Regions from separate parts of the Agrobacterium sp. 10T429 genome, predicted to be linked through region 4. Evidence: predicted binding sites of a transcription regulator. Region 4 holds the regulator's gene; each other region holds the start of a gene.
What was found. The regulator LexA, encoded in region 4, represses DNA repair genes until DNA is damaged. The targets are predictions, from matches to a motif close to TGTTCNNNNTGTGTTCNG.
Positions count from the first base shown of each region.

Region 1: the regulator LexA is predicted to act here: its motif matches at 2,384-2,401, upstream of AC1DCP_RS03105 (energy-coupling factor ABC transporter ATP-binding protein).
Region 2: the regulator LexA is predicted to act here: its motif matches at 2,041-2,058, upstream of recA (recombinase RecA).
Region 3: the regulator LexA is predicted to act here: its motif matches at 2,358-2,375, upstream of ruvC (crossover junction endodeoxyribonuclease RuvC).

Region 1 covers NZ_JBFTGV010000001.1:643,074-647,285, reverse strand. The annotation lists gene ribB (3,4-dihydroxy-2-butanone-4-phosphate synthase) at 1-985, shown strand, start outside; gene AC1DCP_RS03110 (winged helix-turn-helix domain-containing protein) at 1,154-2,347, opposite strand; gene AC1DCP_RS03105 (energy-coupling factor ABC transporter ATP-binding protein) at 2,463-3,143, shown strand; gene AC1DCP_RS03100 (CbiQ family ECF transporter T component) at 3,140-3,745, shown strand; gene AC1DCP_RS03095 (biotin transporter BioY) at 3,777-4,212, shown strand, end outside.
Region 2 covers NZ_JBFTGV010000002.1:47,691-51,902, reverse strand. The annotation lists gene alaS (alanine--tRNA ligase) at 1-659, opposite strand, end outside; gene recA (recombinase RecA) at 891-1,982, opposite strand; gene AC1DCP_RS05205 (carbohydrate kinase family protein) at 2,229-3,170, shown strand; gene AC1DCP_RS05200 (pseudouridine-5'-phosphate glycosidase) at 3,202-4,125, shown strand.
Region 3 covers NZ_JBFTGV010000006.1:148,107-152,318, forward strand. The annotation lists gene ruvB (Holliday junction branch migration DNA helicase RuvB) at 1-1,028, opposite strand, end outside; gene ruvA (Holliday junction branch migration protein RuvA) at 1,155-1,772, opposite strand; gene ruvC (crossover junction endodeoxyribonuclease RuvC) at 1,804-2,316, opposite strand; gene AC1DCP_RS15480 (methyl-accepting chemotaxis protein) at 2,565-4,212, shown strand, end outside.
Region 4 covers NZ_JBFTGV010000002.1:516,575-520,786, reverse strand. The annotation lists gene AC1DCP_RS07560 (ComEC/Rec2 family competence protein) at 1-675, shown strand, start outside; gene AC1DCP_RS07555 (glutathione S-transferase family protein) at 695-1,378, opposite strand; gene lexA (transcriptional repressor LexA) at 1,818-2,540, opposite strand; gene AC1DCP_RS07545 (VOC family protein) at 2,751-3,632, shown strand; gene kdsA (3-deoxy-8-phosphooctulonate synthase) at 3,632-4,212, shown strand, end outside.

The sequences.
Region 1 (4,212 bases), on a different contig from region 4:
GGTTCATTGCACGCCGGAAAAAATGGCGCTGATCGTGCGCCACACATCCGGCATCGTTTGTGCGCCCATGCCGCGTGACGAGGCAAAGAGGCTGAACCTCAACGCCATGGTGGCGGAAAACGACAGCGCCCACACGACCGCCTTCACCGTCAGCGTCGATTTCAAGCATGGCACGACGACCGGTATTTCCGCGGATGACCGCACCTTGACGGTGCGCAACCTCGCCAACCCGAATGTCGGCGCGTCGGATTTCACTCGGCCAGGCCACATTTTCCCGCTGATTTCCCGCGAAGGCGGCGTGCTGATGCGTTCCGGCCATACCGAAGCGGCCGTCGATCTCTGCCGGCTCGCCGGCCTGCCACCCATCGGCGTCATCAGCGAGCTGGTCAATGACGATGGCACCGTGATGCGCGGGCCGCAGGTCCTGGATTTCGCCGAAAAACACGGCATGAAGCATGTTTCGGTCGCCGATCTGATCGCCTATCGCCAGCGCAAGGAAACGCTGGTGGAGATGGAATCCTCCTTCACCATCCAAACCCCGTTCGGACCGGCCAAGGCGCATACCTATTCCCTGCCATGGGACCGGATGCAGCATATGGCGGTGATTTTCGGCGATATCCGCGATGGCGTCGACATTCCCGTCCGCCTGCACCCTGAAAACGTTGCTGACGACGTGTTCGGCGACCGCCAGCCGGTGCAGCACTATATGCAGAAGATCGCCGAAGAAGGCCGCGGCGTCATCGTCTATCTACGCGAAGGTTCTGTCGGCGTCGGCCAGGTGGACGGACGGCGCAAGGCGCGTGATCCCGACGAAGCGCACGCACAGGCCCGCTCCCGCGAAAATGAGTGGCTGGAAATCGGCCTCGGCGCGCAGATTCTCAAAGACCTCGGCATCAGCTCGATCAAGCTGATGACAACCCGCGAGCGCCACTATGTCGGGCTGGAAGGCTTCGGGATCAAGATTTCAGCAACGGATATCGGGTGATTTAGGGACGTCGCGAGGGCGCTTCGATTTGGCGTCCTCTCCGCCCGTCCGGCGTCATCCTCGGTCTTGTGCCGAGGATCTGCAGACGCATCCTATACATTTTCCGTTGCAGATGCTCGGGACGGGCCCGAGCATGACGGAAGAGGCAGTCGCCGGCTCAAGGCGCAATTACACATCCCGCCACCCCTCCAGATAATTCACACTCTCCACTCCCGTAAACTTCGCAAGCCGCGACAATTCCGCGTCTAGTTTCTCGAGCCTTCCCGCTGAGGCGCGCACGCCCGGTTCCAGCCACAGGCGGCGCACATCCAGCGTGCTGCGCTTGCGGTCTGCCTTCATGTCGATACGGCCGATCAGCCGGTCGCCTTCCAGAAGCGGGAAGACGTAATAGCCATATTGCCGTTTCGGCTCGGGTACGAAGACCTCGATACGGTAATAGAAGCCAAACAGCCGCTCCGTGCGGTTGCGGTCGCGCAACAGCGGATCGAAGGGGCTCAGCACACGGACGCGGGACGACGGTTCCGGCAGGTTGGCGACATCGGCGCTGAAATCCGCAAATGCATAGGACGGGCGGGCAGCACCGCCATCGCTTGCGAGAAGCGAGACCTCGCACAGTTCGTCACGGTGGCTCTTGACCCAGTCCCTCGCCTCCTGCGGGGTAACGAGATCAAAAAAGGCGGCGATTTCGCCATGGGTGGCAAAACCCAGCCGGGTGAGCGCCTGCCGGCAGGCCCAGTCGACGAATTGCGTATGCTCCACTTCGCTTTCGTGGTGCTCGCCGGGAATGACCCGCTCCGCCAGATCATAGACCTTCTGGAAATTCACGCGGCCGGATATGGCAAGCTTGCCGGTGTGCCACAGATATTCGAGTGCGGTCTTGGAAGGATGCCAGTTCCACCAGCCGCCGGACTGATGCCCCTCCTCCTTTAACTCACGCGCCAGAACAGGGCCCGTGGCGGCGATGCGCTCCAGCGTCTCGGCGAAAGCCGCATCGAACCCCTCACCGTGCCATTTGCGCCAGCGCTCCTGAATGATCGGCTCGCGGCGGCGGAAGCGGTGCTTCCAATATGGGTAAAATTCGGTCGGCACGATGGAGGCATCATGCGTCCAGTGCTCGAACAGCGCGCGGTCCTTTTCCAGCAGTGCCGTCAGATGTTCGCGCCTGTAGGTCTGGTTTCGGGAGAATATTATCTGGTGATGGGCGCGCTCCACCGTGCCGATACTGTCCACCTGCACGAAACCGATATCGGTAATGAGCTGCAGCAGGCCATCCTTGGAAAGCGCCTTTCCGGGCGGAGAGCAAAGCCCCTGCCGCGCCAGAAAAATCCGCCTTGCCGCTTCGTTTGAAACCTTGATCGTCATAAAGCAGAAGGTATGACGGCTTTTTCAGGATTGCAATGTTCTTTTTTTGTTCTTTGTTTCACTTCTGTTGATGACACGATATAGAACCGGAAAGCGATAGAGGGATGCATCAATCTTGGAAATCCGTTTCGACACCGCAGGCGTCGCCTTCGAGGGCAGGCAGGCTTTACAGCCCGTGTCCCTGACATTGACTGAACGGCGTATCGGCGTCATCGGCCTCAACGGCTCGGGCAAGACCACCTTTGCGCGGCTTATCAATGGTCTGACAAAGCCGACGGGCGGCAAGGTGTCGGTGAACGGTCTCGACACCGTCAAAGATGCGAGAGCGGTATTGCAGGCAGTCGGTTTCATCTTCCAGAATCCGCAGAACCAGATCATCCTGCCGATCATACGCGACGATGTCGCCTTCGGCCTCAAGCGACTCGGTATCGGCAAGACGGAGACAGAAACGCGGGTCAAGGCCGTGCTTGCCCGGCTCGGTATCGCTCATCTGGAAGAACGGCGCGCGCACGAGCTTTCCGGCGGCGAATTGCAGCTGGCGGCGCTGGCCGCCCTGCTGGTCACTGAACCGCAAATCCTCATTCTCGATGAACCGACCAATCAGCTCGACCTCAAAAACCGCGCGATCGTTGAGAAGACAATGGCTGCGCTGTCGCAGGCGCTTGTCGTCATCACCCATGATCTGCCGCTGCTTTCCGGCTTCGATCGCGTACTGGTTTTTCACGAAGGCGAGCTTGTTGCAGACGCCAACCCCGAAGAGGCGGTGGCACGTTATCTGGAGGTTGCGTCGCGATGAAGTCCCTTCATGTCGAAGGCACGGGCTGGCTCTACCGCGTCTCTCCGCGCCTCAAGCTCGTGACGCTGATGGTTTTCAGCATTGCGCTGTTTCTCACCCGCGACCTGCTTTTGCTGGGATGCGCCGTCGTTGTGGCCGCTGCCATTCTGCGCGAGACGCGGCTGCAATTCCGCGAGATCGGCCTGCGGCTACGCCCGGTGATGCTGACCATTCTCCTCGTTGCCGCCTTCAGCTATCTGCTGCTTCCGATACACGATGCGAGTGTCAATCTTTTGCGGCTGACTGCACTGGCGCTTCTCGCCACCGCCGTCACCATCACCGTCAGCATTTCGCAATTCATGGACGAAATCGCGCTTGCCGCCGCCCCGCTGGAAAGGCTGGGGCTGGTCAAGGCGGCCGATATCGGGCTTGCGGTCGGGCTCGTCGTGCGGTTCGTGCCTGAGATCGTCAATCGTTACCATGCCGTGCGCGATGCGCACCGGGCGCGCGGCCTCCCCGTTCGGCTGGCCACGATCATCGTGCCGCTCGTCATTATGACGTTGAAGGATGCGGATGCCATTGCCGACGCCATTGACGCGCGCGGTTTCAGAGGCCAAAGCTGACGGCAAAACAACCATCCGGAGTTCCCGAGCCATGACGACCCGCGACCTTGTGCTGATCTCGCTGTTTTCCGCCATCATCATCGCACTCGGACTTTTGCCGCCGATCACGCTTGGTTTCATTCCGGTGCCCATCACCGCGCAGTCGCTTGGCGTCATGCTGGCCGGTGTCGTGCTGGGGGCGAAACGCGGCACGCTCGCGGTTCTTCTGACCATCCTCATCGCCGCCATCGGCCTGCCAGTCCTCTCAGGCGGACGCGGCGGCCTTTCCATCTTCACCACGCCGACCACGGGCTTCCTGATCGGCTGGATTGCTGCCGCTTTCGTCACCGGCATGCTCTCGGAAAAACTCGTCAATCGCGGCCAGTCGGCTCTGACGCAGGGTATCGGTTTCTTCATCGCCAGCCTCGCCGGCGGCGTGGTCGTGCTTTATGCCTTCGGCATCTCCTATCTGGCGCTGGTGGTCGGGC
Region 2 (4,212 bases), 470 kb from region 4:
AGATCGATGCGCTCTTCCTTCGTCAGCTGCTCATATTGCATGAAGACGAGGTTCCAGATCTCGATGAAACGGTCGCCATCCTCTTCCGGCGAGCCGGGCGGTCCGCCCCAGATATGATCGCCGTGGTCATAGAAGATTTCCGAGCAGGGACCGCACGGACCGGTATCGCCCATGGCCCAGAAATTATCGCTGGTCGGAATACGGATGATGCGATCGTCAGAGAAACCGGCGATCTTCTTCCAGAGATTAAAAGCCTCGTCGTCGGTGTGATAGACCGTGACCAGCAGACGGTTGCGATCGATGCCGAATTCCTTGGTGATCAGGTTCCAGGCATGGGTAATCGCCTCTTCCTTGAAATAGTCGCCAAAGGAGAAATTGCCGAGCATTTCGAAGAACGTATGGTGACGGGCCGTATAACCGACATTGTCGAGGTCGTTATGCTTGCCACCGGCGCGCACGCATTTCTGCGCCGAGGCGGCGGTGGAATAAGGACGGCTTTCGAGACCGGTGAAGACGTTCTTGAACTGCACCATGCCGGCATTGGTGAACATCAGCGTCGGATCGTTGCGCGGCACCAGCGGGCTGGAGGGCACAATCTCGTGTCCGTTCTTCTTGAAGTAGTCGAGAAAGGTCGACCGAATTTCATTCACACCGCTCATGCCCACACACCGCTCACAGCTGGAGTCCATCACCGCCATCCCGAATGATGGCTATCTTGCAAAATCAAAGGCTTTTATCGTCCGCATCCTGCCCTGTCCAGCCATGGAGGCGCACCAAGGCGTCTAGGCAAAGAAAAAGGGCCACGCGAGGAAAATCGCACGACCCTTTTGATCCATACCGGCTCATGCCGGCAAAGCCACCGGACGCGAACGCCCGGACCTTCGAATGCATCAGCCCTCGTCGGGACCGTCGTCGCTTTCGCCAGCTTCCGGGCCGCCATTCTGCAGGAACCGATCGGCGATCAGACCGGCGTTCTGGCGCAGCGCCAGTTCGATCTCGCTTGCCATTTCCGGATTGTCGCGCAGGAAGGTCTTGGCATTTTCACGCCCCTGCCCCAAACGCTGGCTGTTATAGGAGAACCATGCACCGGATTTCTCGACGATACCGGCTTTCACGCCGAGATCGACAAGCTCGCCGGTCTTGGAAACGCCTTCACCATACATGATGTCGAATTCCACCTGCTTGAAAGGCGGTGCCATCTTGTTCTTGACGACCTTGACGCGAGTCTGGTTGCCGACAACCTCTTCACGCTCCTTGACGGCGCCGATACGGCGAATGTCGAGACGCACCGAGGCGTAGAATTTAAGCGCATTACCGCCCGTCGTCGTTTCCGGCGAACCGAACATGACGCCGATCTTCATGCGGATCTGGTTGATGAAGATCACCATGCACTTCGACTTGGAGATCGAGGCGGTCAGCTTGCGCAGCGCCTGGCTCATCAGACGTGCCTGAAGGCCCGGCAGGCTGTCGCCCATCTCGCCTTCGATTTCGGCACGCGGCGTCAGCGCCGCAACCGAGTCCACCACCAGAATGTCGACGGCACCGGAGCGCACCAGCGTATCGGTGATTTCAAGCGCCTGCTCTCCCGTATCCGGCTGCGAGATCAGAAGGTTCTGCAAATCCACACCGAGCTTGCGGGCATAGACCGGATCGAGCGCGTGCTCGGCATCCACGAAGGCGCAGATGCCGCCCTTCTTCTGGGCTTCCGCGATCGTCTGCAACGCAAGCGTCGTCTTACCGGAGCTTTCCGGACCGTAAATCTCAACGATACGCCCCTTCGGCAAACCGCCGATACCGAGCGCTATATCCAGGCTGAGAGAACCCGTCGAAATGGTCTCTACTTCAACCACGTTTTCATTGGAACCGAGCTTCATGATCGATCCCTTGCCGAACGACCGTTCGATCTGGGAGAGCGCCGCTTCCAGTGCCTTGCTTTTATCCACCGATTTATCCTCTACGAGACGCAAAGAATTTTGTGCCATCCGATCCACCTTTAGGTTATTGAAGCCGCACAGGCAATGAAGCAGTATGGAAATAGGGTGTACTCTATTTGTTCTCATATCGCAAGGCGCAGCCAGCATATTGAAAACAAATAGCGATAAGTGGTTTGTTCTGCTTTCGTTTTTCCGTGTCCGGCCTATCGCTGCGGACCGGATGTGAAGGGGAACAAACAGAAGATTGGGACGAATCGTCCACCTTTTCCATCCGCGAAAGAGGGAAACACAAGCGTGAAGAAAATACTCGTTCTGGGCGGCGCGCATATAGACAGGCGCGGCATGATCGAGACTGAAACGGCGCCCGGCGCCAGCAATCCTGGCTCATGGATGGAAGAGGCTGGCGGCGGCGGTTTCAACGCGGCGCGCAATCTTTCCCGGCTCGGTTTTGCCGTCCGTATCATCGCACCGCGCGGCGGCGACGTCACCGGCGAAGCGGTGGCGGAGGCAGCAAGGCAGGCGGGCGTGGAAGATACGCCCTTCGTTTTCCTCGATCGCCGCACGCCAAGCTACACCGCCATTCTGGAGCGCGACGGCAATCTTGTCATCGCACTTGCGGATATGGACCTCTACAAGCTGTTTTCGCCGCGCCGCCTCAAAGTTCGCGCGGTGCGTGACGCGATTACCGCGAGCGACCTTCTGCTTTGCGATGCCAATCTGCCGGAGGATACGTTGAAGGCGCTCGGTCTCATTGCCCGCGCCTGCCAAAAGCCGCTCGCGGCCATCGCCATTTCGCCCGCCAAGGCGGTGAAGCTGAAGGACATGCTCGCCGATATCGACATTCTCTTCATGAACGAGGCAGAGGCGCGCGCGCTGACGGGACAGACGGCAGACAATGTTCGCGACTGGCCGGGCATTCTCCGCAGGGCAGGCCTTGCCAGCGGCGTCATCACCCGTGGCGCAAGCGAAGTGGTAGCCTTCAACGCGACGCAAACCGCAAGCCTCCACCCACCCATCATCCGCGAGGTGAAAGACGTAACCGGCGCCGGAGACGCCATGGCGTCAGGTTATCTCGCCGCGATTATGGAGGGCAAAACCATCACTGAGGCCCTGCGACTGGGTGCCGCGGCGGCCGCCATCACCGTGCAATCGCCTTTCGCCACCGCCCAAGACCTGTCAAAAGACAGTGTCGAGACCATGTTGGGGCTTGTCCCCAAGGCCGAAATGCTGGCATGAACCCGTTTTTTTATAGTCTGGAACAAACAGAATGACCCGCCCCATCTCCCCGCTCCTGCCCATCGTCTATTCGCAAGAGGTTGCCGCTGCCAAACAGCGCGGCGCGCCGATCGTCGCGCTGGAATCGACCATCATCACCCACGGCATGCCCTATCCCGGCAATATCGAGATGGCTGAAGGCGTCGAACAGATCATCCGCGATCAGGGAGCCGTTCCGGCAACCATCGCCGTCATTCACGGCACGCTGCATATCGGCCTCGAGAAGGAGCAGCTCGAAGCGCTTGCCCAGACCACCGACGCCATGAAGGTCTCGCGCGCCGATATTGCCTTTGCGATTGCCGAGCGCCGCACCGGTGCCACGACAGTGGCAGCCACCATGATTGCCGCTGCCCGCGCCGGCATCCGCGTTTTCGCCACCGGCGGCATCGGCGGTGTACACAAGGGCGCGGAGGAGACCTTCGATATTTCCGCCGATCTGACCGAGCTTGCCAAAACCGGCGTGATCGTCGTCTGCGCCGGCGCCAAGGCCATTCTTGACATCCCTAAGACGCTGGAAGTTCTCGAAACCAACGGCGTGCCTGTCGTGACTTTCGGTTCGGAAGAGTTCCCGGCTTTCTGGTCGCGTTCTTCGGGCCTTCCCAGCCCGCTGTCGCTCAACAGCCCTGCAGCCATCGCCAATTTCCAGACGACCCGCGAACAGCTCGGCATCGATGGCGGTATGCTGATTGCCAATCCAGTGCCGGAAGAGGACGAAATTCCGCGCGAGGAGATGGAAATCTACATCAATCGCGCCATTTCCCACGCCGAGCGCGAGGACATCACCGGCAAGGCCGTAACGCCCTTCCTGCTCGGCGATATCTTCCGCCTGACCGACGGCCGCAGCCTCGCGACCAATATCGCGCTGGTACGCAACAATGCCCAGCTCGCAGCAGAGATTGCTGTGGCGCTTAACTAAGCGTTAGAGGCTGGATTATCCTCAAATTTGAGGGTGATGGCAGGGTGAGAATCCCAGTCATGCAGGACTTGATCACGCCGGACCCCG
Region 3 (4,212 bases), on a different contig from region 4:
AGCGTCAGCCGGAATTGCGCCGCCTCGAGATCTTTAGGCGGCTGCATGCCCAGATGTTTCCAGGCAGTGCCGGTCAGAACGCGGCCGCGCGGCGTGCGCTGGATGAAACCCTGCTGGATCATGTATGGTTCTATGATGTCTTCGATCGCATCACGCGGCTCCGACAAGCCAGCGGCGATGGTCTCGATACCAACAGGGCCGCCGCCGAAATTGACCGCGATCATGGTCAGATAGCGCATGTCCAGCTGATCGAGACCCATTTTGTCGACAAGCAACCGCGTCAGCGCTTCGTCGGCAATCTCACGGGTGACGGCTTCCGCCCGGGCCACCTCAGCGAAATCGCGAACCCGGCGCAAGAGCCGTCCGGCGATGCGCGGCGTGCCGCGTGCACGCCTTGCTATCTCGCGTGCGCCATCGTCGGTCATGTTCAGACCCATCAGCCGCGCGCCGCGCCGAACGATCAGTTCCAGCTCGTCGACAGTGTAGAAGGCCAAACGGACAGGAATGCCGAAGCGGTCGCGCAGCGGCGTTGTCAGCAAACCAAGACGCGTGGTCGCGGCAACGAGGGTGAACTTGGAAAGATCGATCTTTACCGAGCGGGCCGCAGGCCCCTCACCGATGATGAGGTCGAGCTGGAAATCCTCCATTGCCGGATAGAGAATTTCCTCGACTGCCGGGTTGAGACGATGGATTTCATCGATGAAGAGCACATCGCGCTCCTCGAGATTGGTCAAAAGTGCGGCAAGGTCGCCAGCCTTGGCGATCACTGGTCCGGAGGTGGACTTGAAGTTGACGCCAAGCTCCTTGGCCATGATCTGCGCCAGCGTGGTTTTGCCGAGACCGGGAGGCCCGACGAACAACACATGGTCCAGCGCCTCGCCACGGTTCTTTGCCGCCTCGATAAACACCTTGAGATTGGCGCGAGCCTCGGCCTGGCCGGTAAAATCGTCCAGCGACTGCGGGCGCATTGTGGTGTCGATATCTTCACCGCGCTTGTCCGCCGAAATCAGTCTGTCCGCATCGCTCATAGAGGGCATTCCATTGTTCTAAACCAATTCAGGAGATGGTCTTCGCCGCTATATCACGACTGTCGCACGAAGGCGCTTCACGAAATTCAGCATCGCACCCGGCTTCGTTCGCTTGCTGCGCGCAGCTTAGCGTGAAAGTTCGCGCAGGCCGAGCCGGATGAGTTTGGCACTGTCGCCGCCCTCCCCGCCGTTCTTCAGCGCGGCCGCAACGGCATTTGCGGCCTGATCGCGTGAATAGCCGAGATTGGTGAGCGCCGACACGGCATCCGCCACCGGCGCGGAGGCGACACCCTCGCCAAGTTCCTGCTTGAGCCCGATGGAAGCCGAAGCTTCTCCTGCAAAGGCAGGCGCCTTGTTGCGAAGCTCGGTAACGAGGCGCACCGCCACCTTCGGCCCTACGCCCGGCGCACGTGAAATCATCACCTTGTCCTGCAGCGCTATCGCATTGGCGAGTTCAGAAGGCGACAGGGTAGACAAGACGGCCAGCGCCACTTTCGAACCTACCCCCTGCACGCTCTGCAGCAGATTGAACCATTCCCGCTCAAGTGCCGACAAAAAGCCGAACAGCCTCAGCTGGTCTTCGCGCACATAGGTTTCGATGAAGAGGACGACCGCTTCACCAGCGGAACCTATTTTTGAGAGTGTGCGCGCCGAGCAATAGGCGACGTAACAAACGCCGTGCACATCCACCAGCACGTAATCCGCGCCGATTTCCTCGATGGTGCCTTTAAGTTTCCCAATCATGATGCCGCCCGCTGCAATGAGACTTCAATATTCAACCGGCCGCCAATAGCCGCGCCATCCTGTCGCCGCCGCGATTATGGGCGTGGCAGATTGCGATCGCCAAGGCGTCCGCCGCATCGTTACCCTTGAATTCTGCTTTCGGCATCAGGATTTTCAGCATCATGTGGATTTGCTGCTTTTCGCCGTGCCCAACACCTATGACGGCTTTTTTGACCGCGTTCGGCGCATACTCGAAAACAGGCAACCCTGCCCGCGCCGGAACCAGCATGGCAATGCCGCGCGCCTGACCGAGCTTCAGCGTGGCGACAGCATCCTTGTTCACGAACGTCTGCTCCACCGCCGCCTCATCGGGTTGATAGCTGTGAACAGTATCCGCCAGCCCATCATGCAACTGGCACAGGCGGGAGGCGAGATCCATATCACCATCCGATGTCACCGTGCCGGAAGCGACAAACCGAAGGCTGTTGCCGAAGGTTTCGATGACACCCCATCCGGTGCGCCGCAACCCGGGGTCGATACCGATGATTCGAATCGTCTTTTGCATAAGCCACCCTATCTTTTCGGCTGCGACCCTGCCAGCGATAAGTGAACAAAACGACAACATTGATCAAATTTGCAGTGCAGCATTTACCTCTGCTTAAACCGCGTACCGCATTGTTCCCGCACAAAATCAAAAAAGGGGAGCTGCGGACATGATGATCCGCAGCGCAATATTTTCGCCATATCAGCCATCCGGTGGCGCCATCAATGCATGGTGCGGGAAGTGATACGGCATTGAGGGCTGCATCGGCCATGCTGAACCGTTTTCATTCCATATCCACCAAAGTGCTCGTGATTTTCCTTGCGCTGATGACGATCTCGACCGGGGCTCTCACGCTTCTCGGCTATCAAAGCAGCAGCGGCGTTCTCGAGGAACAGGCGTCGAAATCCATGGAGAGCATTCTCGTCTTCAGGGGCGATATGCTGCAGGAACGCCTTGAGCAGCTTGAAACGCAGGCGGATTCTATCGCCAAGATCGAATCCCTGCAAATGGCGGTAGTTTCCATGCGCAGCGGCTGGGGCACCGTGCAGAAGAGTTCCGGCGACGCAAAGGCGGAACTGCAACGCGTCTTCGTCAAGGAAAACCCCTACGGAGAGAAAGAAAAGCTCATCAAGCCCGAAAATCCGAGCGGCTTTTATTATTCCACCCATGAAAAAACCCAGACGGATATCGGCGGCTACCTCAAGGGAACCCCATTCAGCGATGTTCTCTTCATCGATCCGGCCGGCACGGTTTATTACTCCTATCTGAAAGGACCGGCTTTCGGGGAAACCGTCACGGGTGGCGCCTGGGCGGATAGCGGCCTTGGGGCTGCTTTTGCGCGCGGAGCCACCAACGCAGGAAAAGCCGTGAACGACGTGGCGCAGACGAGTTTCTCCGGCCTGCGCGTCGACGCCGCGACCAAAGAGGCCGGCATCTATTTCGGCATTCCGGTAGTCAAATTCGGTGCGTTCAAGGGCATCGTTCTCTTCCGCGTCAAACAAGAGGTCTTCAGCCAGATCCTCGCGAAAGGCATCTCCGCCGGCAGCTCCGAACAATCCGCGATCGTTTCCGCCGATGGCAAGGTTCTGGGCGTGGACGGCAACGGTCTCGTCAGCCTTAATCCGGCAATCTATGGCTTCCATGCACAAGCACTCAATACGTCCGGTATGACGATTGCCAAGATCAACCGTCCGGACGGCGAAGCCAATGCCTATGCCCGCGCCTTCTCGTTTGCCGGTGAAAAATACCTCGCGGTGGAAAGCATGTTGCGCAGTGAGTTGAACGCCGGTTCCATTTCGATTGCTGGCACGCTAGCCGTCATCGGCCTTTGCGTTCTGGCAGCCATGTGCGCGGCAACTGCCTTTTTTGCACGGCGCCTGTTCGCACCGCTGGAGAAGCTGGCCGGGCTGACCGGCGAAGTGGCGGCAGGCCGTCTCGATGCCGAGATCGGCAATCAGGACCGCAAGGACGAGATCGGCCGCATGGCGCGCGCGCTTGGCAGTTTCCGCGAAAAACTCATTTTGCAGCGGGAAATGGAAGCGACCACGTCTCGCACGCGCGAGGAAGCCGAAACGGCACGCCGCGCACATCTTGCGGAACGAGAGGCCGAGGCCGGCACCCTGCAGATGGTCGTGCGTTCTCTTGACGAAGGGCTGGATCGACTGGCAAACGGCAATCTCGCCTATCGCATTGAGACTGTCTTCCCAGACGATCTTGAAAGCCTGCGCCACAACTTCAATACGGCGCTTGCAAGGCTCAGCGAGACCATGCAGGCCATCGGCGGCAATTCCGCCGCCGTTCGCGGCGGCTCGGAGGAAATGCGGGTAGGTGCAGACCAGCTCGCTGAGCGCACTGAACGGCAGGCCGCCTCCATTACCGAGACGGCAAGCGCCATCAAGGCAATCACCGAAGCCGTCC
Region 4 (4,212 bases):
GTGTCGGCAGTTACGGCCTATCGTGATCTACCGGATCTATTGATTCACGAGGACGGCGAATTGGTGGCACTCGTGGAGGACGGCAAGGTCTCAACCACAAAAGCCCGTCCGCAGGGCTTCGTTTACGGCCAGTGGCAAAGGGCGCTGCTGCTGCCGGAAAAAACCGTGCCGCCAGATTTTATAAATGATGAGAGCATGGCAAATACTGCTGGTTCTGACTCGAGATCGAAACTGTCGCCCGAAGACATGGCTGTGGTGGTACGCGAGATGACGGCGGCGCTCAAAGACGCCAAAGTTGGCGTCTTCACCTGCAGGAAAGACATATGGTGCGTAGCGAGCGCCGCAAGCGGAGAGTGGATCGTCGTTCTGGACGATGGCCGCTTCGCCGGAAAAGCCTGCGATATTGCCGATATCGTCGTTGTTTCCCGCAGAACCTCTTTTTCGCAGTGCCGCTCGGGTGCACTCCTGCTCAGCCGTGACATCTTGCGGCGTCTCGGTTCTGTGGAAATAGATTTTGCTAACAAGAGGGAGGAGGGTGTGGCGAGCGGGCTGCGCGCCGCAATCGCCGGAACGGACAGGCCCTGGAGCCAGCACCGTTATTACGACTGGAAAAGCGGACGTTTCGACCGTGATCTGCCGCAGCCCATCATCCGGCTGCTGGCGGCGTCGCAATGACTGCCGCCAGCATGGATGATCATCGGGCCTTGGCGCGCAAATCTTCAGTCAATTCGCCGATCTCGCCAACTTCCTCTTCATGACCAGCGTCGCGCCAGCTCTCCTTCAAACCGGCCTCGTACCATTCTTGCATGGCAGGCAGGGCGAGCAGCCGGTCGCAATAGGCTTTCGCTGCTGGCGAAAGATCCGCGCTGCCATAGGTCTGGAAACGGAATGCAACCGGGCAGAAGAAAGCATCGACCGCCGTGAACTTCTGACCGGCAAGATATGGCCCGCCGAATTTTGTAAGACCCTCGCTCCACAACGCATCGATCCGCTTTATATCGGCCTTAAGCCCGGCATCGCCGCCCCTGGGTTTGACCCGAATGCCCACCGACATGGGATAGAGATTGCGCAGCGAGGAAAAGCCAGCATGCATCTCACTTGCGGCCGAACGCGACCAAGCCCTTGCATGCTTGTCGCTTGCCCAGACGCCCTGGTGTCTTTCAGCAAGATATTCGACGATCGAAAGCGTTTCCCAAACCGTCATACCCTCGTCGACTAGGCAGGGCACCTTGCCCGTCGGCGAAAAGGAGGAGAAGGAGACGCCTTCGCCGAACGGAATGAGCTTTTCATCAAAGGCGATACCGAGCGTGCGCATCAATACCCACGGCCGCAGCGACCATGAAGAATAGTTCTTGTTGGCTATATAAAGATCGTACATGGCGTATCTCCCAGATATGACGCGTATTTCTACACCTGCCAAGCGTTCACGGAATATCGAAAATTATCCATGGCTCCCATAAACGCCGTTGATGAATGGTGATGTGGGATCGCTGAGAGCGCGCCTTGCGATAAGTCACCCTTTGGTGACCAATAAAACTGACTGCGCAACACGACAGAACAACGTCGCTAAAAAACAGCGGATGGGATCGCTTCGACAATTACAGCGAGCAGCCCACTCGCCACCATGCCTGTAGCGAAACCGAAGCATCTTTATGGAGCAGGAACTCAGTTTAGAAAGGGCAACGCGCATAGGCTGAATGGCGCATATCCTCGTGCACCCGCAAAAGCACGCCACGTTTGGAAACAGCCAAACCATATATAGGCGCCATCTTCACGATGACGCCTATTGTAAAGTGAATACACTCGGTTCGATAAGATCAATGGTAGCGGCGGATCAGCCCCACCAGCTTGCCCTGAATTTTAACCCGGTCGGGCCCGAAGATACGGGTCTCATAGGCTGGGTTTGCCGCCTCGAGCGCGATGGAGGCACCCTTGCGGCGGAAGCGCTTCAGCGTGGCTTCCTCGTCATCCACCAGAGCCACAACGATATCCCCGGGATTGGCGGTGTTGCCGTTGCGGATGATGACTGTGTCGCCGTCGAAAATGCCGGCCTCGATCATCGAATCACCCTTGACCTCAAGAGCGTAATGTTCGCCCGTGCCAAGCATGTCTACTGGCACTGCCACATCATGCGTGTTGTTCTGGATGGCGGAAATTGGCACGCCCGCAGCGATGCGGCCCATGACCGGCACGGTGACAGCCCCGCCCAGATCGTTGGCCGGCGTCTTGGGGGCAGGGGCCGGTTCCGGCGTCTTGGGCTTGCCAAGGCTGCCTTCGATAACGCTTGGCGAAAAGCCGCGCTGCGGCCTTGCACCCGGCGTATAAGCCTCGGGCAGCTTGATGACTTCCAGCGCCCGAGCTCTATTCGGTAGCCGACGAATGAATCCTCGCTCTTCGAGAGCGGTTATCAGGCGGTGGATGCCGGATTTCGAAGCAAGATCGAGTGCGTCCTTCATTTCATCGAAGGAGGGCGGCACGCCGGACTCTTTCATTCGTTCATGAATGAAGAGAAGCAATTCCTGCTGTTTGCGCGTGAGCATGAGGAAAACACCCTTTAGAATCGTAGTGGAAGTCGCGAAACAAATACAGAACGAACACTATATGTTCCATATGTGTTCTGCAATCCCCTAAAATTTCGTGAAGGTGCCATCTGTTGCTGTGATGATTTGCCTCTTAGCACGCAATTGTGCTTTTGTGCGGTCAAAACCGTCCCGGCATGCTCCGGGCGGAAGGCCAGCAGGATACATGTCATGACGAAACCCCATAGCGTTGACCATCTCGTTTTGCCCGTGGAAGTCATAGGCGTCGCCGTGAAGCGCCTCGTCAGTCTTGGCTTTACGGTTGCGCCGGAGGCACTGCATCCTTTCGGCACCCAAAATGCCTGCGTATTTTTCGCCGATGGCACCTATCTGGAGCCGCTCGCAATTGCTGATCCGGCTAAATATAATGCCTCAATAGAGAGGGGTGATGTGTTCACCGGCAGGGATGTGGCCTTCCGGCAACGGGACGGGCAGGAGGGTTTTTCGGCTCTTGTCGCCAGGACTGAAGACGCCTTGGTTGACCATGAGCGGTTTCGGGCAGCCGGCCTTTCGGCGGGCGACGTTTTCGAGTTTTCGCGGCCTGTTCGGATGCCGGATGGCTCGCAAGGCGAGGCGGCGTTCCGGCTGGCTTTTGCGGCAAGCGGGGCGGCCGCGGATTTCTTTTTGTTCAGTTGTCAACGGCTTCAAGCCCTTCCGGGCGATCGCACCATGCTGGAGCGCCACGCCAATGGTGTCACCGGCCTGAGTGAAATCGTCCTGTTTTCCGGCGGCGACATGAAGGTGGCGGGCCTGATCGAGACAGTGTTTGCCTGTGAAGGCAAATGGTCTCCGGGCGGTGATATGGTTTTTGCGACCGGCAATGCCAGCATCAGATTGACCGGAAAACCGGCTTTCAGCGGGCCGGCCCTGAATGCTCAGGATGGCAACGAAGGCGGATTGCGCGGCGCGGGCATTGTCTTTTCGTCGCACGATCTTGCCGTGACAGAGGCGGTGCTTACTGCTAATGGCGTGTCCTGCGCAAAAGCGGACGGCCGTCTGGTAGTGCCCGCGGCACCCGGTCAGGGCGTTGCCTTCGCCTTCGAGGAAAAATGATGAGCGTTACGAACAATCTTAAAGTCACTGCCGGCGATGGCGCCAGCAAGGTTTCCTTCTCGAATGCCGAGCGGTTTTCGCTGATTGCCGGTCCGTGCCAGATGGAAAGCCGCGAACATGCCTTCATGATCGCTGGCGTCCTGAAGGAGCTTTGCGACAAGCTGGGAATAGGGCTTGTCTACAAGTCCTCTTTCGACAAGGCGAACCGCACTTCGCTTTCCGGAAAACGCGGCATCGGCCTGGATAACGCGATGCAGGTTTTTGCCGATCTCAAAAAGGAATTCGGTTTTCCTGTTCTGACCGACATCCACACGGAAGAGCAATGCGCCATCGTTTCCGAGGTAGTGGACGTGCTGCAGATCCCGGCGTTCCTCAGCCGCCAGACCGATCTTCTCGTTGCTGCCGCCAAAACCGGCCGCGTCATCAACGTCAAGAAAGGCCAGTTTCTGGCGCCCTGGGACATGAAGAACGTGCTTGCCAAGCTCAATGAGAGCGGCAATCCGAATGTGATGTTGTGCGAGCGCGGCGCGTCCTTCGGTTACAACACGCTGGTTTCCGACATGCGCTCGTTGCCGATCAT